3 regions of the Spirillospora sp. NPDC048819 genome follow, and region 2 is predicted to be linked to each of the others. Evidence: riboswitches for the same ligand, from Rfam matches in the RefSeq annotation. Region 2 holds a riboswitch; each other region holds the start of a gene.
What was found. Region 2 has a riboswitch for thiamine pyrophosphate ahead of thiO (glycine oxidase ThiO). Riboswitches for the same ligand answer to the same signal wherever they lie in the genome.

Region 1 (4,492 bases), on a different contig from region 2:
GCGCCTCGCCGGCCTCGCGCATCGCGCGGGACGCCGGCCGCTCGTCCCGCAGCGACGTCACGGCCGCGGCCGCCATGCCGCGGAACGTCGTCACCTGCGTGATGAACGCGTGCAGCCAGTCCGCCAGCGCGTCGCCGGGCGCGGGGGAGGCCATGAGCTCCCGCGCGTGCGCGGCCAGCCGGTCGTAGGCGTCGCAGAGCAGGGCCTCCAGGAGGTCCTGCCTCGTCGGGAAGTGGCGGTAGAGCGTCCCGATGCCGACGCCCGCCAGCCGCGCGACGCCCTCCAGGGACGCGCCGGCCCCGTCGCGCTGGAACATCTCCCTGGCCGCGGCGAGCAGCCGGGCGCGGTTGCGGCGCACGTCGGCGCGCACCGCCCGGGCAGGGGCCTTCGGCGTGTCGTCGCTGGTCACCTCGGTCGTGGGTCCTTCCCGGCGGGTCAACGGGCCGGCGGCGATTCGGGGGGATCCGCGGCTTTGGAACGGTCCCCCGATACTAACCGCGGCGAACCGATGACCCTCCCCCCGGGCAGACGGGGACGCCCGCCCGGGGGGAGCCGGTGCGCCGCGGGCCCGATCCGCACCGGGCCCGCGCCCACCCGTCACACGCCCGCCGGTTAGGTGCCGCCGGGGGAGAGCGGCAGGTGGACGCGCCCTCCGCCCGCCCTGAACTCCTCGGCCTTCTCGCGCATCCCGGCGGCGAGGGCCTCGTCCTCGCCGAGGCCCCGTTCGCCGGCGTACCGGCGGACATCCCGGGTGATCTTCATCGAGCAGAAGTGCGGGCCGCACATCGAGCAGAAGTGCGCGGTCTTCGCCGGGGCGGCCGGGAGCGTCGCGTCATGGAACGCGCGGGCGGTGTCCGGGTCGAGGGACAGGTTGAACTGGTCCTCCCACCGGAAGTCGAACCGCGCCTCCGACAGCGCGTCGTCCCACGCCTGCGCGCCCGGATGGCCCTTCGCCAGGTCCGCGGCGTGCGCCGCGATCTTGTAGGCGATCACGCCGGCCTTGACGTCGTCGCGGTCCGGCAGCCCGAGATGCTCCTTCGGCGTGACGTAGCAGAGCATCGCGGTGCCGTGCCAGCCGATCATCGCCGCGCCGATCGCCGAGGTGATGTGGTCGTAGCCGGGCGCGATGTCGGTGGTCAGCGGCCCGAGCGTGTAGAACGGCGCGCCGTCGCACCACTCCTGCTGCAGGTCGACGTTCTCCTTGATCTTGTGCATCGGGACGTGCCCGGGCCCCTCGTTCATCACCTGGTTGCCGTACTCGGCCGCGATCCTCGTCAGCTCGCCCTGCGTGCGCAGCTCGGCGAACTGCGCCTCGTCGTTGGCGTCGGCGATCGAGCCGGGACGCAGCCCGTCCCCGAGCGACCAGGTGATGTCGTAGGCCGCGAAGATCTCGCACAGCTCCCGGAAGCGGGTGTAGAGGAAGTTCTCCTCGTGATGCGCCAGGCACCACGCCGCCATGATCGACCCGCCGCGCGACACGATGCCGGTCTTGCGGCGCGCCGTCAGCGGCACGTACCGGAGCAGCACCCCCGCGTGGACGGTCATGTAGTCCACGCCCTGCTCGGCCTGCTCGATCACCGTGTCGCGGAACACCTTGTAGGTCAGCTCGGCCGGGTCGCCTCCCACCTTCTCCACGGCCTGGTACAGCGGGACCGTCCCGACGGGCACCGGCGAGTTGCGCAGGATCCACTCGCGCGTCGTGTGGATGTCGCGGCCCGTCGACAGGTCCATGATCGTGTCGGCGCCCCAGCGGGTCGCCCACCTCATCTTCTCGACCTCGTCCTCGATCGACGACGCCACCGCCGAGTTGCCGATGTTCGCGTTCACCTTGACGAGGAAGTTCCGTCCGATGACCATCGGCTCGATCTCGGGATGGTTGACGTTGGCGGGCAGCACGGCGCGTCCGGCCGCCAGCTCGTCCCGGACGAACTCCGGCGCCACGCCCTCGCGCAGCGCCGCGAACTCCATCTCCGGCGTGATCTCCCCGCGCCGCGCCCAGGCGCGCTGCGTCACCGCGCCGCCGGCCGCGCGCCGCTCGGCGATCCACGGTTCGCGCAGCGGCGGCAGCCCGCCGCGGACATCGGTCTCCCTGGCGGGATCGGTGCACGGCCCGGACGTGTCGTACAGGACGACGGCGCCGCCGCCGGTCAGCGGCACCTCCCGCATCGGGACGCGGATCTCCGGGCGCGAGCCCTGGAGGTAGGTCTTGCGGGCGGCTGGAACCACAGGTTCGGTCATGACGACTCGATCTCTCCCTACGCCGGCATTACCCGGTCAGGTTCATGCGGTCAGCGGCCGTCCCAGCCGCTATCTCAGCCCGGTTCGCCGGGCCCCCGCGATCTGTCGCCCCCGACGCTAACCCGCCGCACCCCCGTTGCCGCAACCGGCGTTCGTGGGATAGAAGGGCGGCTGAGAGGATCGGAGCATGCCGGAAGACTTCACCGTGACGGCGGTCGGCCACGTCGAGTCCACGCTGACCGACCGTGCCGCCGCGCCCAAGCAGGGGCCGGAGGGCTCGCCCGAGGCGTGGCTGGTCTTCGAGCCGTCCGTGCTCGACGCGCTCGACGGCCTGCAGCCGGGCGACCGGGTCTTCGTCCTGACCTGGCTGCACCTGTCACCGCGCGACGTCCTGCGCGTCCACCCGCGCGACGACCTCGCCGCCCCGATGCGCGGCGTCTTCGCGACCCGCTCACCGGACCGCCCGAACCCGATCGGGCTGCACCCGGTCGAGATCCTGGAGGTCGCGGGGGACCGCCTGCGCGTCCGGGACCTGGAGGCCCTGGACGGCACCCCGATCCTGGACGTGAAACCCGTCCTCACCTGCGCACCGGAAACCTGACCGCCACCCGCCGCCGCACGGTTCAGATCCGGCGGGCGATGCGGACCGCCATGGGGAGGGCCAGGGTGAGCGTGCGGAGCGGGCCGGGAGCGGACGGCGAGCGCTCCAGGCACATGACGCCTTCGCCGGCGCCGTTCCCGATCTGCAGCGAGGCGGACTCCCTGGCGTCCACGCCGGTGACGACGTAGCGGTCGCCGGTCCGACTGGTGACGCCGAGGAGCATGCCGCCGGCGGTGTGGAAAGACGGCTCGTCCCCGCCCCTAATCTCCCCGGCGAGACGGCCGTCCGCGTCGAACACGCGCAGGCGGCGGCGGCCCGGCAGCGGGGACGCCCTCCTGAACACCAGCAGCGTTCCGGCGTGGGGATCGCGCAGCACGATCGCCCGGCGGCCGCCGCCGGGGTCGCGGGCGAGGAGGCCCGGCCGCTCCGCCGGCCGTCTGGCCGCCCGCCCGCAGGCCACGGCGAGCAGGGCGCCGCCGCGTTCGCCGCGGTAACGGCCCGCACCGTCCACGAGGACGCGGTCGGCGCGGGGCAGCCCGCCCTCCGGAGGCCCCTCGATCTCCTCGCCCTCGTCGTCGAGGACGCGCCAGGCGGCCCCGAGGGCGCCCGTCGCCGCGGCCTGCACGGCCTGGATCCATCCCGGCGGGAGCGACCGGTCGCGGAGCAGGGCCGCCGCACGGCCCTCGACCTTCGTGACGGCGTCGACGCCCGGCGCGGCCCCGGGGTCGAACCAGACCGTCCAGACGGGGTCGGCGACCGGCCAGACGAGCCCGACGGCGTCCACGGCGTCCGCGGGGATGACCGCCTCGTTCCCGCCCCGGCGGAGGACGAGGCCCTTCTCGCCGATCGTCACGACGAGGCGGGTCCGGTAGATCATGAAGGCCCAGAGGGCGGCGGCCGCCGCGGCGAGCACGCCGCCGCCTCCGTAGAGGGCGATGGTCCGCCGGGCCTCCTCGGGCTCCCAGGGTTCGGGGCCGGTGAGCGTGGACAGCGAGACGGCCAGGCCGATCGTCAGCGCGGTCAGGCAGAGCCGGAGCGGCCACCGGTAGGCCCTCCGGGTCAGGGTGATCTTGAGTCCGGGCGGGGGAGCGGACACGGGCGGCCCTTCGTGACGGGGTTCGCAGAACTATAGGGCGGGGCGGTTCGCGCGGGTCGCGGGCGTCGGGGAAAATGGGCGGGTGGTGATGGTGCCCCGGATCGGTGCGACGGCGAGAGACGCTCTGCTCGCGACGCTGCTGGCGGCCGCCGCGGCCGCGGTGGCGGTCATGTGGCCCGGCGTGCGGGCGCTGGACGTGCCCGGCGCGCTGCTGCTGATCGCGGCGCACGTCCCGCTCGCGGTGATCAGGCGGCGGCCCGCCCCTGGGCTGGTCGCCCTGGTGATCCTGGTGCTGCCCTATCACCTGGCGCAGTACCAGCACCACGCGCTGGTGCCCGCCGAGGTGATCGCGCTGTTCGCCTACGCGGTGCTCGGGCGCCGGGTGCGGGCCGTCGTCACGGTCGTGGCGTTCCTGCTGGCCGTGTGCGTGTTCGGGATGGCGATGCGGGCCGGCGGCGGTTCGCTCCGGGAGCAGATCGCGGTCATCGAGGCCGTCGTGGCCGTCGTGATCGCCGTCCAGGTGTGGCGGGTGCACCGGGCGCGGCTGGCGACGATCA
Region 2 (4,492 bases):
GAGCACGACCGTCCCGGAGAGGAGGCGGCCGAGGGCGAGGGCGCCGGGGCTGTACTCGGCGCCGGCGCTGCGGATGGAGACGAACGCGGAGGCCCAGAGCACCACCGTGACCGTGGCGGCCGCCACCGCGAGCCTGTCGATGCCCGGCGCGGCCGCCTGCGGGCTGTCCTGCTGCATGTGTCGCACCTTAGGTATGGGACGTTTCCATGAACACCGAGGAAACGTGCCGGGTTGCGGCGCACGGCCCGGTGCATCGCATCAGTCTCACGGTGCGAACATTTCAGGTCCAGCGAATATTTCTATAACCGAATCTTTAGCGCTGCTACGACGTTGCGAGGCCCTCGAACGGCGACGACGCCTGGGCGTAGCGGCGCTTGGGGATCCGCCCGGCCAGCCGGGCGAGCCGCCCGGCCTCGACCGCGTGCCGCATCGCGGCGGCCATCCGCGCGGGCGACTGCGCGCGGGTGACGGCGGTCGCGAGCAGCACCGCGTCACAGCCCAGCTCCATGGCCAGGGCGGCGTCGGACGCGGTGCCGAGCCCCGCGTCCAGGATGACCGGGACGCCCGCACGCTCGACGATCAGCTCGATGTTGTGCGGGTTGCGGATGCCGAGCCCCGACCCGATCGGGGAGCCGAGCGGCATCACGGCGGCGCACCCGGCCTGCTCCAGGCGACGCGCGAGGACGGGGTCGTCATTGGTGTACGGCAGCACGGTGAACCCGTCGTCGACGAGCTGCTCCGCGGCGTCGGCCAGCTCGATCGGGTCGGGCAGCAGCGTGTGCTCGTCCGCGATGACCTCCAGCTTGACCCAGTTCGTGCCGAGCGCCTCCCGGGCGAGCTTGGCGGTGAGGACCGCCTCGCCCGCGGTGAAGCAGCCGGCCGTGTTCGGCAGCACGCGGATCCCGCACTCGCTCAGGACGTCCAGCACCGAGCCGCGCGCGGACGGGTCCACCCGCCGCATCGCGACCGTGGTCAGCTCCGTCCCGGACGCGGTGAGCGCCTCCCGCAGCACCCGCATGCTGGGCGCGCCCCCGGTCCCCATGATCAGCCGGGACCCGAGCTCCTCGCCCGCGATGACCAGCCTGTCACCGTCCATCTCACCCTCCCTGTACGGCGTCTTTGCGGGGGGACGACCCCCCACACCCCCCGGAGCGGGGGGTGAGCGGCCCATTCCACTTCGCTGCGCTCCGTTCCATGCGCCGCTCACCCTCCCTGTACGGCGGTCAGCACTTCCAGCCGGTCGTCGTCGCGCACCGCCGTCGACTCCCACGCGGACCGGCGGACGACCTCGTCGTTCAGCGCGGCGGCCACGCCGGTCCGGGCGGCGGTGACGGACGCGACCACCTCGGCCACGCTGGCGCCCTCGGGCAGCTCGCGCGGCTCACCATTGACGAACACCTTCATCAGTGCACCTCGGCGGAGAATCGGTCGGGGGAGAACGGCACGGCGACGCCGGGGACGGACCCGCCCAGCAGCATCGCCGACAGGATGTCGGCGCTCACCGGGGTGAGCAGGATGCCGTTGCGGAAATGCCCGGTGCCGACGACGAGGCCGGGAAGCGCGGACGGGCCCATCACGGGCGCGTTGTCGGGGGAGCCGGGGCGCAGCCCGGCCGAGACCTCGGCGAACTCCAGTTCGGTGATGCCGGGCAGCAGTTCACGGGCGTCCCGCAGCAGCTCCCAGAGGCCGCCGGCGGTGACGCGCATGTCGAAGCCGAGTTCCTCCTGCGTGGCGCCAAGGACGATCTCGCCGTCCGTGCGCGGCACCAGGTAGACCGACGAGCCCCTCACCAGCCCGCGGGTGGCGCGGCCCAGGAACGGCGTGCGGGTGCGGAGCCGGATCACCTGGCCCTTCACCGGGCGGACGGGTGGAACGGTCCCGGGAGGCAGGCCCTCGAGGTCGCCCGACCAGGAACCGGCGGCCAGCAGGATCCGGTCGGCGGGGATCACCGTCCCGTCGTCCAGCCGTGCCCCTGTCGCCGCGTCGTTCGCCACGGCGATGCCGGTGGCCCGCCGACGGACGAGCCGGACGCCCGTCCTCCCGGCCGCGGAGAGGAGGGCGGCGGTCAGCCTGCGCGGGTCGACCGAGCCGTCCTCGGGGGCGTGCAGGCCGCCGCGGACGCCGGGGGCGAGCATCGGCTCCAGCCTCCGGCACTCCCGTCCGGTCAGCGCCTCGGCGGGAATGCCGAGGGTCTCCTGGAAGCGGCGCAGGTCGTCCAGGTACTTCAGGTCGTCGGAGTCGAAGGCCACCTGGAGGATCCCGTCGGTGCGGTAGCCGGTCTCCAGGCCGGTCAGCTCCTCCAGTTCGGCGACGAACGCGCCGTACCGGTCGCGGGAGGCGAGGCCGAGCCGCAGCAGCGGCTCCTCGCCGTAGGTCACCTCGCTGACCGGGGTCAGCATGCCCGCCGCCACCGACGAGGCGCCGCTCGCCGGCTCGGGGTCGACGAGGGTGACGCGGGCGCCGCCCGCCGCCGCCCGCCAGGCGGTCGCCAGTCCGATGACCCCGGCGCCTATGATCACGATCTCCATGCGCGCTCCCTTCGCCGGCATGATCCGGATCAGGTCGTGGCGGTCGGCGGCCCGTTCCAGCCGCCCTCTCAGCCCGGTCGCACCGGACTCCCGCGCTCTGTCCAGCCACTCTACGACCTCGGTAAAGTGCGCAGCTGTCTGGACACTCGTCCAATCCTCGATCGGGCCCCGTTAGGCTGACCTTATGGAGAGGGTCATCGTGGTGGGCGGAGGGCTGGCGGGCGTGCGCGCCGTCGAGGTCCTGAGGAACAAGGGGTACGAGGGCGGGCTGACCCTCGTCTCGGCCGAGCGGCACCGGCCCTACGACCGGCCGCCGCTGTCCAAGGCCGTCCTCGCGGGCGACTCCGACGACACGACCGTCGACGTCGACTGGGACGCCCTGCGCTGCGACCTGCTCCTCGGCGAGCGCGCCACCGGCCTGCGCCTGGACGATCCGGGGCGCGGCGGCGTCGTCGCGTCCACGGCGGGCGACCTTCCGTTCGACGGGCTGGTCATCGCGACCGGGGCCGTCCCGGTCACGCTGCCCGGGGACGGGCGCCAGCACGTCCTGCGCACCGTCGACGAGGCCCGCGAGCTGCGGTCCCGGCTCACCGAGGGCGCGCGGATCGTCATCGTCGGGGCGGGCTGGATCGGCGCCGAGGTCGCGACCACCGCCGCCCGGAAGGGCTGCGCCGTGACCGTCGTCGAGGCCTCCGACACCCCGCTCGCGGGCGCGATCGGCCCCGAGGTGGGCGCGCTCACCGCCCCCTGGTACGCCGAGGCTGGCGTCGAACTGCGCACCGGCGTCAAGGTCGCGGCGGTGCAGGACGGCGGTCTCCTCCTGGCCGGCGGCACCGCGATCGAGGCGGACGAGGTCGTCGTCGGCATCGGCGTCCGGCCGGCCCTGTCCTGGCTGGAGGGCTCGGGGCTGCTGCTGGAGCGCGGCGTCGTGACCGACGGCTCGTTCCGCGCCTACCAGGGCGAGGAGGAGCCCGGCTCCCTCCGCCCCGACGTCGTGGCGGTCGGCGACTGCGCGGCGTGGTGGTCGCGGCGGTACGGGCGGCGGCTCGTCATCGAGCACTGGGACACCGCCCTCAACGCCCCCGAGGTGGCCGCCGCGACCCTCCTCGGCGAGGACGCACTGTACGACGCCGTCCCGTACTTCTGGTCCGAGCAGTTCGGACGCATGGTGCAGTACACGGGCAGCCACGGCGCGTCCGAGCGGATCGTCCGCCGCGGCGACCCGTCCGGCCGCAAATGGGCGGTGGCGTGGCTGACCGGCGACCGCCTCGACGCGGTCCTCACCGTCGACCGCCCCCGCGACCTGGTGCAGGCGCGGCGCGTCATCGCCGCCGGTACGCCCGTGGACCCCGGCGCGATCGCCGACCCCGACGTGCCCGTCCGGCAGGCCGTTCGCCAATAGCGATCGCCGCCGGAACGTTACGGCTGTGCAGGGGGTTTGAGGGTTCCGAAGGAGTGGTAGCAAGGGGGCGTGACGCAGATGCACGCAACCGTTGACAGCGCACTCGACCCCCGGACCGACGCCCTCGCGGGCGAATGGCTCTCCCTGCGGGAGGCCGCCGAGCGACTCGGGATCAAGCCCAACCGGATCAAGCAGCTCATCAGCGAGCACAGGCTCCTGGCGGTGCGCCGGGAAGGAAGCCCCATGGTGCCCGCCGCCTTCATCAAGGACGGTCAGGTCATCAAGGGGCTGCCGGGCACGCTGACGCTCCTGTCGGACGCGGGCTACGACGACGTGGAGACGATCCGCTGGCTGTTCACCGCCGACGACACGCTGCCGGGGACGCCCGTGGACGCGCTCACCGAGAACCGGGGGACCGAGGTCCGCCGCCGCGCCCAGGCGCTGGCCTTCTAGGGCGCCCCCCGCGCCTTCCGGTCCGCGCCTTCCGGCCCGCCCGCCGAGGGCCGGCCCGGGATCCAACCGAAGACAGCGCACGTGACACGATCGCGGGGTCGCGCGCGAC
Region 3 (4,492 bases), on a different contig from region 2:
TGCCCGACCGCAGCACCTCCCCGACCAGGCTCGGCCGCAGTTCGGCGGACGTCCCGCGCATGTGCTCGGGCAGCCCGGACATGCTGACCAGCCGCAGCCGCTCGCCCTCGATCCGCACGAACCCGCCCGCGTCGGCGCCGGTCAGCTCGATCAGCGCCGCGGTGATCCGGTCGAGGACGACGGCCAGGTTCAGCTCCGCGTTCAGGTCGGCGACGATGTCGTTCAGCCGCCGGACGAGCCGGGCCCGCTCGGTCATGTGGTGCTGGACGATCTCGTCCTCGTCCACCGGGTGGTACACCCCGACCCAGCCGAGCAGGTTCCCGGACGGGTCCTTCAGCAGGCTCGTGTCGATCCGCACGTCGATGAGGCGGCCGTCGCGGTGGAACCTGCGGGTCGCGATCGAGATCTGCCCGCTCTCGCCCTCGCCCGTCCGCCGCGTGAGGAGCCGTTCCTGGACGGCGTTGTGCTCGGCCTTCAGCTCGTCCGGCACGATCGGCGGGACCCGGCCGACCATCTCCTCGGCCTTCCAGCCGAACATGCGCTCGGCCGCCGGGTTCCACACCGTGACGCGGTGCCGCTGGTCAACGGCCACGATCGCGTCGGCGGCGCTCTCGATGACGGCGCGCGCGATCGGGTCGTGGACGTGGTGGTGCACGCCTGTCATCGTGCCACCCGACCCTCACGCTCGCCGGGTAACTTGCACCGAAACTTCCCACGTCACCCTTACCTTTTAGTAAGGCTACCGCCTGGTAACCCGGCCGATGAGAAGCGCGGCCGACCCGGACACCAGGAACGACAGCAGCGAGGCGCTCATCCAGCTCTGCGGGACGAAATGCACGGCGTCCCGGACGTCCGTCCAGAAGCCCGCCCAGGCGTCCACGGTGCCGGGGTTGATGAGCTGGTAGACGACGAACCCGGCCGTCCAGGCGCCGATCATCCCCCAGCGGGACGGCGCCGTCCGCGACACGTCCCACCCGTCGAGATGCCCGGCGCCCCCCGCCGCGCGGGCCCGGCGGTGCTGCCCGAGGAAGAAGTCGGCGGCCAGGACGCCGAGCATCGGCACGAACACCGACCCGATCAGCGACAGGAACCCTGCGTAGTCGCCGATGTCCAGGACCAGCGCGAGAACCGTGATCGTGATGCCGAGCCCGATGCTCAGCACACGGCGGTCGGCGCGCGGCGCGAGGTTCTGGATGGACACGGCGGTCGAATAGGTGTCTGCGAACGACTGGTCCGCCTCCCGCAGCACGAACACCGCGAAGAAGACCACGCCGAGCGTGGCGCCCAGGAACGGGTCGAAGACGTTCTCGGTGTTGCCCGCGACCAGCGCCAGCGCCAGCAGGCCGAGAACATAGGCGACGATCTGCGTGACCGAGTAGCCGACCGCCGCGGCGCCGAACGCCGCGCGCTCCGTCCGCGAGTGCCGGGTGTAGTCGGCGGCGACCGGCACCCACGAGATCGACACCGCGAGCGCCGCGTCCGCGCCGATCCAGAACCCGCCCCACGACCCCTGCGACAGGTCGGGCAGCGGCTCGCGGAGGATCTGGACGTAGAAGTACACCAGCGCGATCGCCACGGCGACCGTCACGTACCGGCGCAGCAGGCGGACCGACCCCAGCGGCCAGATCGTCAGCACCGTCGTGATCAGCCCGGCGGCGACCACGTAGCCCCACCGGGGTATCCCGTCCCACAGCTGGGTCGCCGCGTCCGCGATGACGATCAGCTCGAACGTCCCCCAGCCGACGAGCTGCGCGATGTTCAGGACGGTGGGCGCGTACGACAGCTTCGCGCCGAACAGCCCGCGCAGCAGCACCATCGCCGGCTGCCCGGTGCGGGCGCCGGGGACGGCGGCGAGGCCGAGCATCAGCCCGCCCAGGATCGTGCCGACCGACATCGCAACGATGCCCGCCATGATGGACAGCGTCGGATTGCCGTCGGTGTCCGGCGCCAGGACGGTGTAGGCGCCGGAGAAGGCCAGCAGGCTGACCCCGAGGTTCGCCCAGAAGGCGCCCTGGTCCCAGAACCCCAGAACCTTGGGGGCGGGTTCTTCGAGAGTGAAGGGGACTTCGTTCGGACGCTTGACGTCGGACGTCACGGAGCACACTCCCTACGCCGGCATTACCCGGACAGGTTCATGCGGTCGGCGACGCCTCGAAGGCCGCCCTCTCAGCCCGGCTTTGGCCCGAGCTCCCGCGGACATGGATCGGCACACGTTCGGCCGACCCGGTGGTCAGCCCAGATCGTACAAGGACCCGGCTTCCACCAATAGGGTGCAGATCACCTCAGAAGAACAGATCACGCCACGTACGGGGGACCGTCGCCGCCGCCTTCCATCGGACGTCCCGCCTCCGCCCAGCCCTTCATCCCGCCGTCGACGTTCTTGGCCAGCCAGCCCGCCTGGTTGAGCGCCACGGTCACCTGCGCGGACCGGGCCCCGGACCGGCAGATCACGAAGACCTCCTGATCACGGGGTACCTCCCCGGCGCGGTCACCGAGCTGACCCATGGGGATGTGGACCGCCTCCGGCGCGTGACCCGCGTCCCACTCGTCCTGTTCCCGCACGTCCAGCAGGTACCCGTCCTGCGGAACGTCAGCGGCCACCACGGCCGGCACGTCGTCCCCGAAATTCATCACACCCCCATGGAACCGCGCGAAGTGCCCCTGCGTCGAATCACGCATGCGGTATCGGACGCTCCTGTTCGTGGCGCCCGGGCTGGCCGTGCTCCTCTCTTCGGCCGCCTGCGGCGACGAACAGGCCAACGGAAACCCCGCCGACAAGCCTTCGGGCGCGACGTCCGTGCAACCCTCCGACTCGCCGGCGGACACGCTCACCATCGAGGTCAAGGCCTCCGCGGAGGCCCCCGCCAAGACCTGGACCCTGACCTGCGAACCGCCGGGCGGCGGCCATCCCAAGGCCGCCGAAGCCTGCGCGGCCCTGGCCAAGACCAAGGACCCGTTCAAACCCGTCCCCAAAGACCAGATGTGCACCAAGATCTACGGCGGCCCCGCGGTCGCCACGGTCAAGGGCACCTGGCACGGCAAGGAGATCGACACCACGTTCACCCGCAAGGACGGCTGCCAGCTCCACCGCTGGACCCAAGTGGCCCCGCTCTTCGGCAACGTCCCCAAGGTCCGCTGAACGAGCCCTCCCCGTTCCGGCTCCGTTCCCGATCCATCAGGCACATCAGGCCCCGGCGTCCCGCCGGGGCCTGATGTGCTCTCGGACGGCGGCGCGGCGAACGAGCGCGCAGATCACAGGACTCTGTTCCGATAGGAGTAATGCCGTTCCATAAAATCGGCGGCCTGGCTACGATCGGAACGACTTTCCCATGCGTGGAACGGAGGCGTGAACGTCCGGATCCCCGGACCGGCTCCCCGCTCCGCCTCCCTCATCCCCCTGCCCCACTGAGGAGTCACGAATGTCCCGACGCTCGTTCCTGGCCCTGGGAGCGACCGCTCTCGCCCTGGCGGTCTACGCGGTTCCCGGAGCCGCCTCCGCCGATCCCCGCTTCGCCCCCACCGATCCCGGCCCTCTCTACACTCGGATCACGGACCAGGACACGCGCATCAGCCTGCAAACCCTGGGCCGCCCCGACGGCAAGGACATGCTGTACCGGATCTCGGGCTCCGTGTACGTCAACGCCCCCGGCGACACCGTCCCCGAGTTGAGGCACGGCACGAAGCTGTTCGGCATCGAGGGCTACAACATCCGCCGCCTCTACCGCGAACCGGGCACCGACAAGCTGCACCTGCTCACCCGCGAGATCGTCTTCTACACCGACCCGGACGACCCCACGAAGATCCTGCACCAGTGGCAGAACCCCCTGAACGGCCGCACCTACCCCGTCGTCCCGGTCAACAACGACGCGGTGAACCAGGGCCCGTTCACCGTCACGCCCGGCTTCCGGATGCCCATGAGCGGCAAGGTCCACGACAACCTGGTGTCCACGGCCGACATCCCGCCGCGCTACAGCATCAAGAACATCACCGGCGACGACTTCGGACTCCGCGACGGGATGTACGCCTCCTGGGAGATGTTCGACTTCTACGTGGACGGCAAGGAGGCCCGCCGGCGTTCCCAGGGCCTGCCCAAGGGCGCGATGGAGGTCACCAACTCCTGGACCCGCACCGGCCCGTTCGTCCCGTGGACATGCGTCGCCGAGAAGGACACCGACGCCCAGCTCGTGTACCACGCCCGCAGTTGGACGCTGGACTCGTTCAAGGACCTGGAGCCCTGGCTGAAGAAGACCATCAGCGAGGACTACCCGCTTTATAAGACCAGCCCCAAGGCACCCGGCCCGAACGAGACGTCCTGGACCTCCTTCTTCCACAAGCAGCTCCGGAACGGTGAGCTGACCTGGTCACAGTGGTGCGACCAGAACGGCCGGTAACACGGCGGTCGGTCGTCAGGCCCCGGCGACCCGCCGGGGCCTGACGTCTGCGTGGCGTCAAGCCCAGGGGCGGGGGAAGGTGTCGCCGTCCAGCCGGTCGC

Region 1: it holds a riboswitch for thiamine pyrophosphate, as region 2 does, so the genes downstream of both, thiC (phosphomethylpyrimidine synthase ThiC) here and thiO (glycine oxidase ThiO) in region 2, are expected to answer to the same signal.
Region 3: it holds a riboswitch for thiamine pyrophosphate, as region 2 does, so the genes downstream of both, AB0C35_RS11980 (cytosine permease) here and thiO (glycine oxidase ThiO) in region 2, are expected to answer to the same signal.

The regions. Positions count from the first base shown of each region.
Region 1 is NZ_JBEZGN010000043.1:23,262-27,753, reverse strand. Features, by position in the region: gene AB0C35_RS38920 (helix-turn-helix domain-containing protein) at 1-409, opposite strand, end outside; gene thiC (phosphomethylpyrimidine synthase ThiC) at 613-2,238, opposite strand; TPP riboswitch at 2,234-2,347, opposite strand; gene tsaA (tRNA (N6-threonylcarbamoyladenosine(37)-N6)-methyltransferase TrmO) at 2,426-2,839, shown strand; gene AB0C35_RS38905 (hypothetical protein) at 2,862-3,935, opposite strand; gene AB0C35_RS38900 (histidine kinase dimerization/phosphoacceptor domain-containing protein) at 4,024-4,492, shown strand, end outside.
Region 2 is NZ_JBEZGN010000002.1:88,552-93,043, reverse strand. Features, by position in the region: gene AB0C35_RS03520 (EamA family transporter) at 1-177, opposite strand, end outside; gene AB0C35_RS03515 (thiazole synthase) at 323-1,096, opposite strand; gene thiS (sulfur carrier protein ThiS) at 1,204-1,404, opposite strand; gene thiO (glycine oxidase ThiO) at 1,404-2,528, opposite strand; TPP riboswitch at 2,518-2,632, opposite strand; gene AB0C35_RS03500 (FAD-dependent oxidoreductase) at 2,713-3,930, shown strand; gene AB0C35_RS03495 (Rv2175c family DNA-binding protein) at 4,009-4,383, shown strand.
Region 3 is NZ_JBEZGN010000006.1:254,839-259,330, reverse strand. Features, by position in the region: gene AB0C35_RS11985 (PAS domain-containing protein) at 1-664, opposite strand, end outside; gene AB0C35_RS11980 (cytosine permease) at 740-2,095, opposite strand; TPP riboswitch at 2,088-2,204, opposite strand; gene AB0C35_RS11975 (rhodanese-like domain-containing protein) at 2,296-2,631, opposite strand; gene AB0C35_RS11970 (SSI family serine proteinase inhibitor) at 2,678-3,139, shown strand; gene AB0C35_RS11965 (DUF1838 family protein) at 3,420-4,391, shown strand; gene AB0C35_RS11960 (phytanoyl-CoA dioxygenase family protein) at 4,449-4,492, opposite strand, start outside.